2 regions of the Comamonas sp. C24C genome follow, and region 1 is predicted to be linked to the other one. Evidence: predicted binding sites of a transcription regulator. Region 1 holds the regulator's gene; the other holds the start of a gene.
The links. Region 1 encodes FNR, which switches genes on or off when oxygen is low (the NO sensors DNR and NnrR bind a similar motif). Its sites were predicted from a motif close to TTGATNNNNATCAA; they were not measured.
Positions count from the first base shown of each region.

Region 1 (5,592 bases):
TGAACAACCCGCGTGATCTGGTGCCCGAGTCCAACATGCCTGCCTATCCCTGGCTGGAAGCGACCAAGGTGGATGACTCTGCCGTGGCAACGCGCATGAGCGCCTTGCGCAAAGTGGGTGTGCCTTATACCGATGCGGAGATCGCCGGGGCTCAGGCCGAAGTCAAGGACAAGACCGAGATGGAGGCCGTGATCTCCTATCTGCAGGTCCTGGGTCGCGCCGTCAAGTAACAGAGGAGGGACTGGAAAATGGATATCACCACCATGCGTGTTCTGGCCACACTGGCTTCGCTGGCGTGCTTCGTGGGCATCTGGTGGTGGGCGTTTGCCCGCCGTAACCAGGCCCGTTTCGACGAGGCAGCTCAGCTTCCCTTCCTGGAAGACTGAGTCTGATCACTACAACGAGAACATCCCATGAGCGACTTCTTTAACAACTTCTGGTCCGTGTATATCGCGGCTGTTTCGCTGATCGGCATCCTCGGCTGCTTCTTGCTGCTGGTGCTGGTGGCGCGCCGCAAGGTCGTTCCTTCCGCGGACAACACCACCGGTCACGTCTGGGACGAAGACCTGCGCGAGCTCAACAACCCCATGCCCAAATGGTGGATGGGTCTGTTCGTGATCACCGTGGTCTTCAGCCTGGCCTACCTGGTGGCCTACCCGGGTCTGGGTTCCTTCAAGGGCGAGCTGGACTGGACCCAGTATGGTGCTTATGACAAGGAGATGGAAAAGGCCCGTGTCGACCTGGAGCCCATGTACGCCAAGTTCGTCAGCATGCCCACCGAAGAAATGGCCAAGGACCCCCAGGCCATGGCCATCGGCGAGCGTCTGTTCATGAACAACTGCGCGCAATGCCACGGCTCCGATGCACGCGGCAGCAAGAGCTTTCCCAATCTGAGCGACGGTGACTGGCTGCATGGCGGCACACCCGACAAGATCAAGGAAACCATCACCAACGGCCGCATCGGCGTGATGCCTCCCATGGCAGCTGCCGTGGGCTCGGCGGAAGATGTGCGCAATGTGGCTCACTATGTGCTGAGCCTGTCGGGCAGCCCCCACGATGCCGTCAAGGCTTCGCAGGGCAAGTCCAAGTTCGTGGCCTGCGCGGCTTGCCACGGCATGGATGGCAAGGGCAACCAGGCGCTTGGCGCACCCAACCTGACCGATGACATCTGGCTGCATGGCTGGGGCGAGTCCGTTATTGTCGACATGGTCAACCATGGCAAGATGAACGAGATGCCTGCTCAGAAGGACAAGCTGACCGAGGCGCAGATCGCGGTGCTGGCCTCCTATGTCTGGGGGCTGTCCAACGCAAGCGCCCAGAAGTAAGACGGGTGATGAAGGCGGTGCCAAGGCACCGCCTTTTTCGCGTTTGAGTTTTCAGTAATTACAAAAATATTAAGGAACTGCGATGCCCTGCGATCCGGAGAAACCTCGCAAAGTCATACCGATCACGGCTGAGCCTGTGGACGGCGGCCAGGAATATATGCCCATGTTCGCCTCCGAACAGAAGGTGTACTCGCGCGCCATCAGTGGCGTCTTCTCGCGCTGGCGCTGGATCATGGTGTTCCTGACCCAGATCGTCTTCTACGGCCTGCCGTGGCTGCAGTGGGGCGAGCGCCAGATGGTGCTGTTCGACCTTGGGGCACGGCGCTTCTATCTGTTCGGGCTGGTGCTCTACCCGCAGGACTTCATCTACCTGACAGGGCTGCTCATCATCAGCGCGCTGGGGCTGTTTCTGTTTACCGCGGTGGCCGGGCGTCTGTGGTGCGGCTTTTCCTGTCCGCAGACGGTCTATACCGAGATCTTCATGTGGATCGAGAGCAAGGTCGAGGGAGACCGCAGCGCCCGCATGCGCATCGACAAGCATGGCTGGACCTTCGAGAAAATCTGGAAGAAGTCGCTCAAGCAGTTCCTCTGGATTGTTCTGTCCCTTTGGACCGGATTCACCTTTGTCGGCTACTTCGTGCCCATCCGTGAACTGGGTGTGGAGCTGATGGCCTTCCAGGGCAGCTGGCAGATTTTCTGGGTGCTGTTCTACGGCTTTGCCACGTACGGCAATGCCGGCTATATGCGCGAGCAGGTCTGCAAGTACATGTGCCCCTATGCACGCTTCCAGAGCGCCATGTTCGACAAGGACACCATGATCGTCAGCTACGACGTCCAGCGTGGTGAAGCGCGCGGGCCGCGCAGAAAAGACGTGGACTACAAGGCGCAGGGTCTGGGTGACTGCATAGACTGCAAGCTTTGCGTTCAGGTCTGCCCCGTGGGCATCGACATCCGCAAGGGGTTGCAGTACGAGTGCATTGGCTGCGGTCTGTGCATCGATGCCTGCAACTCCGTGATGGACAAGATGGAGTACCCGCGCGGCCTGATCCGCCTGACCACGCAGAACGCCGTGGCCAAGCTCTGGAAGCAGGCGCAGGTGATACGGCGCATCTTCCGCCCGCGCGTGCTGATCTACTCGACCGTGCTGCTGGCGCTGAGCGCAGCCATGATCGCCAGCCTGGTACTGCGCGAGCCCCTCAAGGTCGACGTGATTCGCGACCGCGCCGCGCTGTCGCGCATCGTGGCTGGCGGCAAGCTCGAAAACGTCTATCGCCTGCAGATCATGAATGCGACCGAGTCCGAGCAGCGCTATCGCATCAGCGCCACGGGGCTGGATCAGCTGGAGGTAGTATCCGAGCAGGAAGTCTCGGTAGGTCCGGCCGAGACGCGCGGCATTGCGGTGCGCCTGCAGATCCCCTATGGCTCGGCTGCTTCCGGCTCGCACCCCGTGCATTTCAATGTGGATGCGCTGACGGCTGGGGCCGGACGCATCTCCGAAAAGTCCGTGTTCCTGGTGCCGCGCTAGGCCTGCGGCATGCATCGCGACAGCCACGCAAGGGCATCGCGAATCAGCAACAATTGATGCTGCCCGATTGCAGATTTGCAATTGGGCAGCCAGATTTCTGAAAAGAGGTTTAACCATGTCGGCAGCACAAGCCAAGGCCCTGCAAAAGGCCAAGATCATCCACCCCGAGGACGGCAAGCCCTGGTGGAAGTTTGCCCATGTCTGGCTCGTCATCGCCGGTCCCGCCGTGGTGGTGGTCGCGGGCATCGTGACCGCCTATATCGCCATGAGCAAGCCGGATCCCGTGATCGACCCCGACTACTATCGTCACGGCATTGAGATCAACCAGCGCCTCACCGAGAGCGAAAAAAGCCTGGCGCCAGCAGTGACGGGGCGCAACCATGCCGCGACGCCGGCCAAGGACCATCCGCTGGATCGCTGACCGAGATTTCAACGCATCCCAAGGCCACTTCCGCGGCCTTTTTTTGCGGCCCTGGTTGCAGGCTTTTCTGTAGCCGGTGTGCCGTGACGGCGTTCTATGTCTTGGTCGACAGAAGAGTCGGGAGGGCCCCTGCAGTTCTCGGCTGCCGGCAAGGGATGGCCGGGTGGAGTTCAACAACAGGAGCGCATAGCGCTTTGTTAAAGGCTATTTCAGATAGATATAGACCTCAAATCGATACACATAAAGCGCTGGAAGCTCTTCAAATAATAGCGGTCCAGGGTTTCCCATCTGAGTGCATGCCCTTGGTATGTCTGGGAAGGTCATGGCAATTGTGCAAAATAGGTTCAAACCCACAGGCCAAGGAGAATCGCGATGGATGCTCGACGCTGGATGTGGATTGTCTGGCCGGCTTTTCTGGCCGCGGCAATCATGGAAATGGTGGTATTTGCCTTTGTGGACCCGCTGGATATGCACTGGCTGGGCTCGCCACTGGAATGGTCGCGCAATGGCATTTACACCCTGGCCTTTTTTGCCTTCTGGGCGGTCACCGTGTTCAGCGGACTGATGACCGTCATGCTGGGGCGTTCGGCCAGCGATCTGAACCAGGGCATAGTCTCGGAGCCCCTGGTCGAGTAAGGTGCTGCGCACAGGACCGCAGTTTCGAACAGGTGGCGGCTCCGGATGGAGGGGCTGGCCGCTCGCTGTGTCGGCGGCCCTGTTAGCGGAAACTCCTGGCAGGCATTCGCCGCCATCAAAAAAGCCCGCTGTCTGCGGGCTTTGTCTTGAGGGCTGCTGTCGAAGTCAGTCCTGGCATTGCTGGCTGTTGACGATGCGCCTGAGCGCCTCGGTATCCAGAATGCGCAGATGGCGCTGTCGGACTTCGATGATGCCTTCCTCGGCGAACTTGGAGAAGGTGCGACTCACGGTCTCCAGCTTGAGGCCCAGATAGCTGCCGATTTCTTCACGCGTCATGCGCAGTACCAGCTCCGACTTCGAAAAGCCGCGTGCCGACAGACGCTGCACCAAGTTCAGCACAAAGGCCGCCAGACGCTCTTCGGCACGCATGCTGCCCAGCAGCAGCATCACGCCATGCTCGCGCACGATTTCGCGGCTCATGACCTTGTGCACATGATTTTGCAGTGCCGTGACTTCGCGCGAGAGCTGTTCGAGCTTGTCGAAAGGCATGATGCAGACTTCGGCATCTTCCAGCGCCACGGCATCGCAGGTGTGGTGGTCGTTGACGATACCGTCCAGACCGATGATCTCGCCGGCCATCTGAAAGCCCGTGACCTGGTCGCGACCGTCTTCGGTGGCCACGCTGGTCTTGAAGAAGCCGGTGCGAATGGCGTACAGCGAGGTGAACTCCTCGCCGTTGCGAAACAGCAGCCCGCCCCGTTTCACCTTGCGGCGCGTGGCCACAATTTCGTCAATGCGCTCCATTTGTTCATCGTCCAGGCCCATGGGCATGCACAGTTCACGCAGATTGCAGTTGGAGCAGGATGCTTTGATGGTCTGAAGATTCATGGGCTTTTCAGCAACGGCACAGACAGACTTGGAATGGAGAGTCGCGCCGGTCATTGACCTCGTAGTTAGTGATGAGTTGGATCAAATTGTCGCAGTACTTGCCTTGCGCTCTCTTGATATTCATCAAGGACAGTTGGATTGCCTTGGGGCACATTGTTTGCATTCATTCAAAAACATGTGCTTCTGCCCATTATGGGCATGATTTCCAGGATCTGATTTTCTTTGAAATCTGCTCAATGTGGAGTGTGGGCGCACCCTAACTTTCAGTTATGACCGCAGTCACGCCCGAGTTGCTGAGCCGCTTTGATATTCCCGGCCCGCGCTACACATCATTTCCAACAGCCGACCGTTTTGTTGAGGCTTTTGGTGCAGACGACTATATCCTGGCATTGAAACAACGCAAGACGCATTCGAGCTCACGTGCCTTGCCTTTGTCCGTTTATGTGCATGTGCCATTTTGCGAGTCGCTTTGCTATTACTGCGCCTGCAACAAGATCGTGACCAAGCATCATGAGAAGGCTGCCGAATATCTGGATTATCTGGGCCGTGAACTGGCCATGCATACCGAGCATTGCGGCAAAGGCCAGCTGGTAAGCCAGTTGCATCTGGGAGGCGGTACGCCGACCTTCTTCAGCGATGCCGAACTGCAGCAGTTGATGCTTCTGATGCGTGAGCATTTCAAGCTCGATCCAGCCGGCGAGTATTCCATCGAGGTCGATCCGCGTACCGTGAGCAACGAGAGGCTGAAGACACTCAAGGACATGGGCTTTAATCGCCTGAGCTTTGGCGTGCAGGAT
Region 1 is NZ_JBKFBC010000002.1:487,848-493,439, forward strand. Features, by position in the region: gene ccoO (cytochrome-c oxidase, cbb3-type subunit II) at 1-230, shown strand, start outside; gene ACLBXN_RS05900 (CcoQ/FixQ family Cbb3-type cytochrome c oxidase assembly chaperone) at 249-386, shown strand; gene ccoP (cytochrome-c oxidase, cbb3-type subunit III) at 414-1,325, shown strand; gene ccoG (cytochrome c oxidase accessory protein CcoG) at 1,408-2,850, shown strand; gene ACLBXN_RS05915 (FixH family protein) at 2,966-3,271, shown strand; gene ACLBXN_RS05920 (hypothetical protein) at 3,644-3,907, shown strand; gene fnr (fumarate/nitrate reduction transcriptional regulator Fnr) at 4,073-4,795, opposite strand; gene hemN (oxygen-independent coproporphyrinogen III oxidase) at 5,065-5,592, shown strand, end outside.

Region 2 (5,592 bases), 130 kb from region 1:
CGTGGAGAAGATCCTGGAGCTGTTTCACAAGCATCAGAAGCATGATGTGCATGATGCCGTCGTCGATGCCGAGGAGGCCGTTCACAAGGGTGTGGCGCCCTCATCGGTGCGTGCCGCACGTGAAAAGCAGATGGACCCGATGGAGTATGAAAAACAGAAGGTCAAGGGCGCCGTGCGCACGGACTTCATTCTGTCGGCCGAAATCATGGCGATTGCGCTGGGCACCGTGGCGACCAAGCCCATCTGGGAGCAGGCGGCGGTGCTGATCGCCGTGGCTCTGGGCATCACCGTGTTCGTCTACGGACTGGTGGCCGGCATTGTGCGCATGGACGATGTGGGCGGCTGGCTGATGGACAGGAGTGGCAGCGTCGCCAAGGCAGCAGGCCGTGGTCTGATCGCCTTCACCCCCTGGCTGATGCGTGGGCTGTCGATTGTCGGCACTGCGGCCATGTTCCTCGTGGGTGGCAGCCTGCTGGTGCATGGCATCACGCCCGTCGAGCACTGGATACAGCAGGTGATTGCACCCATGGGCGGCGTGGCTGCAGCGCTGGGGCCTTTGCTGGTACATGTGGTGGTGGGCGCCGCGATTGGCAGTGCCGTGGTCATCTGCGTGACGCTCTGGCACAAGCTGCGTCCGGCCAGGGCCGCACATTGACAACTCCAGACTGCGGCTAGCACTGCGGGTGGCGCGGGGCTTTGCGCTGAATCAGGACATGGGGCTGGCGTGGCCGAAGGGCAACGCCGGCCTTTTTCTTTGGCATCTTGGTGTGCGGGTTGATGTGGGACAAAGCCGCAAATGAGTGGCTTTGTTTCAATCACTACCAAGGAAGGCAAACAAGCTTTCTGCCATCTCTTCAAGGAAAAAGCCCATGAAAAAGACTCTGATCGCAATCGCCGCCGTTGCCAGCGCCCTGACTGCCGGTACTGCTTTTGCACAATCCTCGTTTGACGGCACAAGCCCCTGGATGGTGCGTGCGCGTGCCGTGCATCTGGACAGCGACAACGGCGGCGCTGCCGGTGACGCAGGCGTCAGTATCAACAACAAATGGATGCCCGAGCTGGACGTGTCTTACTTCTTCACGCCCAATATCGCTGCCGAGCTGATTCTGACCTTTCCCCAAAAGCATGATGTGCGCCTGAACGGCGACAAGATCGGCACGCTCAAGCATCTGCCTCCCACCTTGCTGGCGCAGTACCACTTCACCAACTTCGGCGCCTTCAAGCCTTATGTGGGTGCAGGCGTGAACTACACACGCTTCTCGAACGTGAGCATTCTCGACGGTGCCGTGACCGTGAAGAAGAACAGCTTCGGCGGTGCGCTGCAGATCGGCTTCGACTATGCGCTGGACAAGAACTGGTCGCTGAACTTCGACGTCAAGAAGGTCTATCTGGGCACCAAGGTGACTGGTGCAGGCGTGTTCCAGGACACCAAGTTCAAGGTTGACCCATGGCTGGTGGGCGTGGGCGTGGGCTATCGTTTCTGATAGCTTACGGCAAAGAGTGTTCTCGTCGGCGGCCTTCTTCCCGCAGGCGAGGCACGCACCGCAGCTCTGTGGTGCAACGGGGTCAATGGGCCGGCATGGCCCGGGGACTCCGGAGGCTAGGGTGTATGTTTGATCGGTATTCCGCCAGCGCGGGATACCGATTTTTTTTGCCCGCACGCCTGTGCCAGTATTGGCTTTGTCAGCATTGCCGCCTGCGCATGCAGTAAAAGTAGCGCTGGCTGCAGTCCTACTTGCGCTGCTTGTCGACAGCGCTAGGCTGAGGGCTTTGAGCAGGCTTGGCAAGGATGGCGCGGGCAATGGCTGTGTCGCGCGATCAGCTCATCAGGAGAATCAGCATGCGCGCGATACCGGACAGGCAGACAGCATCCATAGAGTCTTTGTCTCGCGCAGGGCGCATTCCCCTGCCTCTGGCCCCCTTGCCGAGGCTGTCAGGGTCGGGTGCTTCGAGGCCGGCGCAATCCCCACGGGCCCAGTCCTGCGAGGAGCTGGCCCAGGGGCTGATGCAGCAGCAGGCGCAGATTTCCCCCAAGTTCCTCTATGACGCGCAGGGCTGCGCCCTGTTCGAGCAGATTACCCGGCTGCCCGAGTACTACCCGACAAGAACCGAGGCCGCCATCATGACCCGGTTCGAACCTGAAATAGCCGAGGCCATGGCGGGCTGCCAGGTGCTGATTGAGCTGGGGGCGGGCAATTGCGAAAAGGTCAGGCGTCTGTGCCGCAGCGTGGGGCCGCAGCAGTTTCTGGGAGTGGATATTGCTGTGGAGTTTCTGCAGGCCGCTGTGGCCAGGCTAGAGCAGGACTTCCCGCAACTCAGCGCGCGCGCAGTGGCGGCCGATTTCACGGGCGACTGGCATTTGCCGCCCGGCGTGCCGCAGGCACGGCGCGAGCTGTTCTATCCGGGCTCCTCGATCGGCAACTTCGATACCCAGCAGGCGCTGCATATGCTGCGCCACATGCATTCGCTGGTGGTGGGCGACGGTGGACTGCTGATCGGTATCGACCTGCCCAAGCCCGAGTCGGTGCTGGTCGCTGCTTACGACGACGAGCAGGGCGTCACGGCCGAATTCAATCTCAATGTGCTCCAGCATGTGAACCGCCTGCTGGGCAGCGATTTCGATCTTCAGGACTGGGCGCATGAGGCACGCTTCGACCGCCGGACATCGCGCATAGAGATGCATTTGCGCGCGCGCCGTCCCGTCATGGTGTGCTGGCCCCAGGGCCTGCGCCATTTCGCGCGGGGCGAGACCATCCATACCGAGAACAGCTACAAATACCCGCTGTCCGATTTCCTCGATCTGCTCGCTTGCGCGGGGTTTGTCCGGCCCAGGGTCTGGACCGATGAGCAGCAATGGTTTGCCGTGATTCATGCCCATGGCTGAGTCCTTTTCTGCGCCGCCCGTCGCCTGGGACTGGCCGGCGCTGGCGCAGCAGTTCGAACGGGTGAGAGCCTGTACGCAAAAGCTGGCAGAACCCCTGTCGGCGGAAGACGCCTGCGTGCAATCCATGCCCGATGCGAGTCCTGCCAAATGGCATCTGGCCCATACCAGCTGGTTCTTCGAGACCTTTGTACTGGCCGCGCACCAGCCCGGGCACAGGGCTTTCGACGAGAGTTTCCGCATGCTGTTCAACTCCTACTACCAGCAGGTGGGAGAACGTCATCCCAGAGCCCAGCGGGGCTTGCTGACCAGGCCGGCGCTGTCCCAGGTCATGGACTATCGCGCGGCGGTGGACGAGCAGATGCTGGCATTGCTGGCGGCCATGACAGCGCAAAGCCCGGGGACGCAGCAAGCCGTGGCCCAGCTCCTCACACTGGGCTTGCAGCACGAGCAGCAGCACCAGGAGCTGCTGCTCACCGACATCAAGCATTTGCTTTCCTGCCACCCGCTTTGGCCGGCCTATGCGTCGGATGGCCTGGCAGAGGCTGGTTCCGTGCCGGTGGCCGACGATCTGCTGTGGCAGCCGCTCGAGGCCGGCATCTACCGCATAGGCCATGAGGGCGGCGGCTTTGCGTTCGACAATGAAATGCCAAGCCACAAGGTCTATCTGCAAGCTGCGCAGCTGGCGTCCAGGCCCGTGAACAATGGCGAGTTTCTGCGCTTTGTGCTGGACGGCGGCTACCGCCAGGCTCAATGGTGGCTGGCCGAAGGCTGGGACTGGTGCCAGGCCCAGCAGCTGAGCCATCCCTGGTACTGGAGATGCATGGATGGGGCGGGCTGGCAGGAGTTCAGCCTGTATGGCGTGACGGCTCTGCATGCGCTGAGGCCTGTCTGCCATCTCTCCTACTTCGAGGCCGATGCCTATGCGCGCTGGGCCGGTGCGCGCCTGCCCACGGAGATGGAGTGGGAGGCGGCCATGGGCAGGCAGAAATGGCCTGCGTCCCGCTTCGGCGAGCCTGGCAGGCTGCACCCCGAGGTCGCAGGTACCCGCGGAGGAGCTGCAATCGGCCAAGTCTGGGAGTGGACGCAGTCGTCCTATGCGGCCTACCCGGGCTTTCGTGTGGCCGAGGGGGCTGTGGGTGAGTACAACGGCAAGTTCATGGTCAACCAGTACGTGCTGCGCGGAGGCTCCTGCCTCACGCCTGCCGGCCATGCGCGGCTGACCTATCGCAATTTCTTTCCTTCAACGGCTCGCTGGCAGATGACGGGACTGCGCCTGGCGCGCGATGTGTGAGGTCGCGCGCCAGAGTGGAAAGCCGCTTCAGACTTGTTCGAGTGCCTGGTTCAGGTCGGCCAGCAGATCGTCGATATGCTCGATACCCACGGACAGGCGCACCATGCCTTCGGTCACGCCGGCCTTGGCCAGCTCATCGGGATCCAGCTGGCGGTGGGTGGTTGAGGCGGGGTGGGTCGCCAGCGACTTGGCATCGCCGATATTGACCAGGCGCGTGAACAGCTGCAGCGCATCCAGGAAATGTGCACCGGCCACACGGCCTTCGCTGCCCTTGAGGCTGAACGACAGAATGCCGGATGCGCGGCCGCCCGACTGCTTTTGCACGATGGCGTGGTCGGGGTGATCTTTGAGTCCGGCATAACGCACCCATTCCACTTTGGGGTGTTGCTGCAGGGTTTCGGCAATCTTCTGCGTGTTTTCGCAGATGCGGTCCATGCGCAGGGCCAGGGTTTCAATGCCTTGCAGGATCTGGAAGGCGTTCTGCGGCGAGATGGCGGCGCCCATATTGCGCAGCGGCACGACGCGAGCGCGGCCGATGAAGGCGGCGGGGCCCAGCGCTTCGGTGTAGACCACGCCGTGATAGCTGACGTCGGGCTCGTTCAGGCGCTTGAAGCGCGCCTTGTGCTCGGCCCAGGGGAACTTGCCGCTGTCCACGATAGCCCCGCCCACGCTGGTGCCGTGGCCGCCCAGGTATTTGGTCAGCGAGTGCACCACGATGTCTGCGCCATGTTCGAACGGGCGCAGCAGATAGGGAGAGGGCACGGTGTTGTCTACGATAAGCGGCACGCCATGTTGGTGTGCCACATCGGCCAGAGCACGGATGTCGGTCACATTGCCAAGCGGGTTGCCGATGGATTCGATGAATACCGCCTTGGTCCTGGCGTCGATCAGCTTGCCGAAGCTGGCCGGATCGCGTGGATCGGCAAAGCGCACCTCGATGCCTTGCTGCGGAAAGGTGTGGGCAAACAGGTTGTAGGTGCCGCCATAGAGCGTGCTGGCCGACACGATGTTGTCACCCGCTTCGGCCAGAGTCTGGATCGCGGCGGTGATGGCGGCCATGCCCGATGCCAGGGCCAGTGCGGCAATGCCGCCTTCCAGGGCCGCGACGCGCTTTTCCAGCACGTCGGTGGTGGGGTTCATGATGCGCGTGTAGATATTGCCCGGGACCTTCAGATCAAACAGGTCGGCACCATGCTGGGCACTGTCAAATGCGTAGGCTACCGTCTGGTAGATGGGAACGGCCACAGCCTTGGTGGTGGGATCGGGGGAATAGCCGGCATGTACGGCCAGTGTCTCTAAGCGCATATATGTGTCTCTTTGGCAAGTTATTCGAAGGCCGCAGCCAGGGCTTTGGCATCATTGATTATGGGCAGGTCGAGGACTCAGGAGAACGACCTAATGGCTATGTGCTTATGCC
Region 2 is NZ_JBKFBC010000002.1:358,932-364,523, forward strand. Features, by position in the region: gene ACLBXN_RS05330 (DUF808 domain-containing protein) at 1-655, shown strand, start outside; gene ACLBXN_RS05335 (OmpW/AlkL family protein) at 870-1,484, shown strand; gene egtD (L-histidine N(alpha)-methyltransferase) at 1,841-2,884, shown strand; gene egtB (ergothioneine biosynthesis protein EgtB) at 2,871-4,175, shown strand; gene ACLBXN_RS05350 (O-acetylhomoserine aminocarboxypropyltransferase/cysteine synthase family protein) at 4,203-5,480, opposite strand.
Region 2: a site for FNR is predicted at 775-788, ahead of ACLBXN_RS05335 (OmpW/AlkL family protein). Genes of this name have one in related genera too.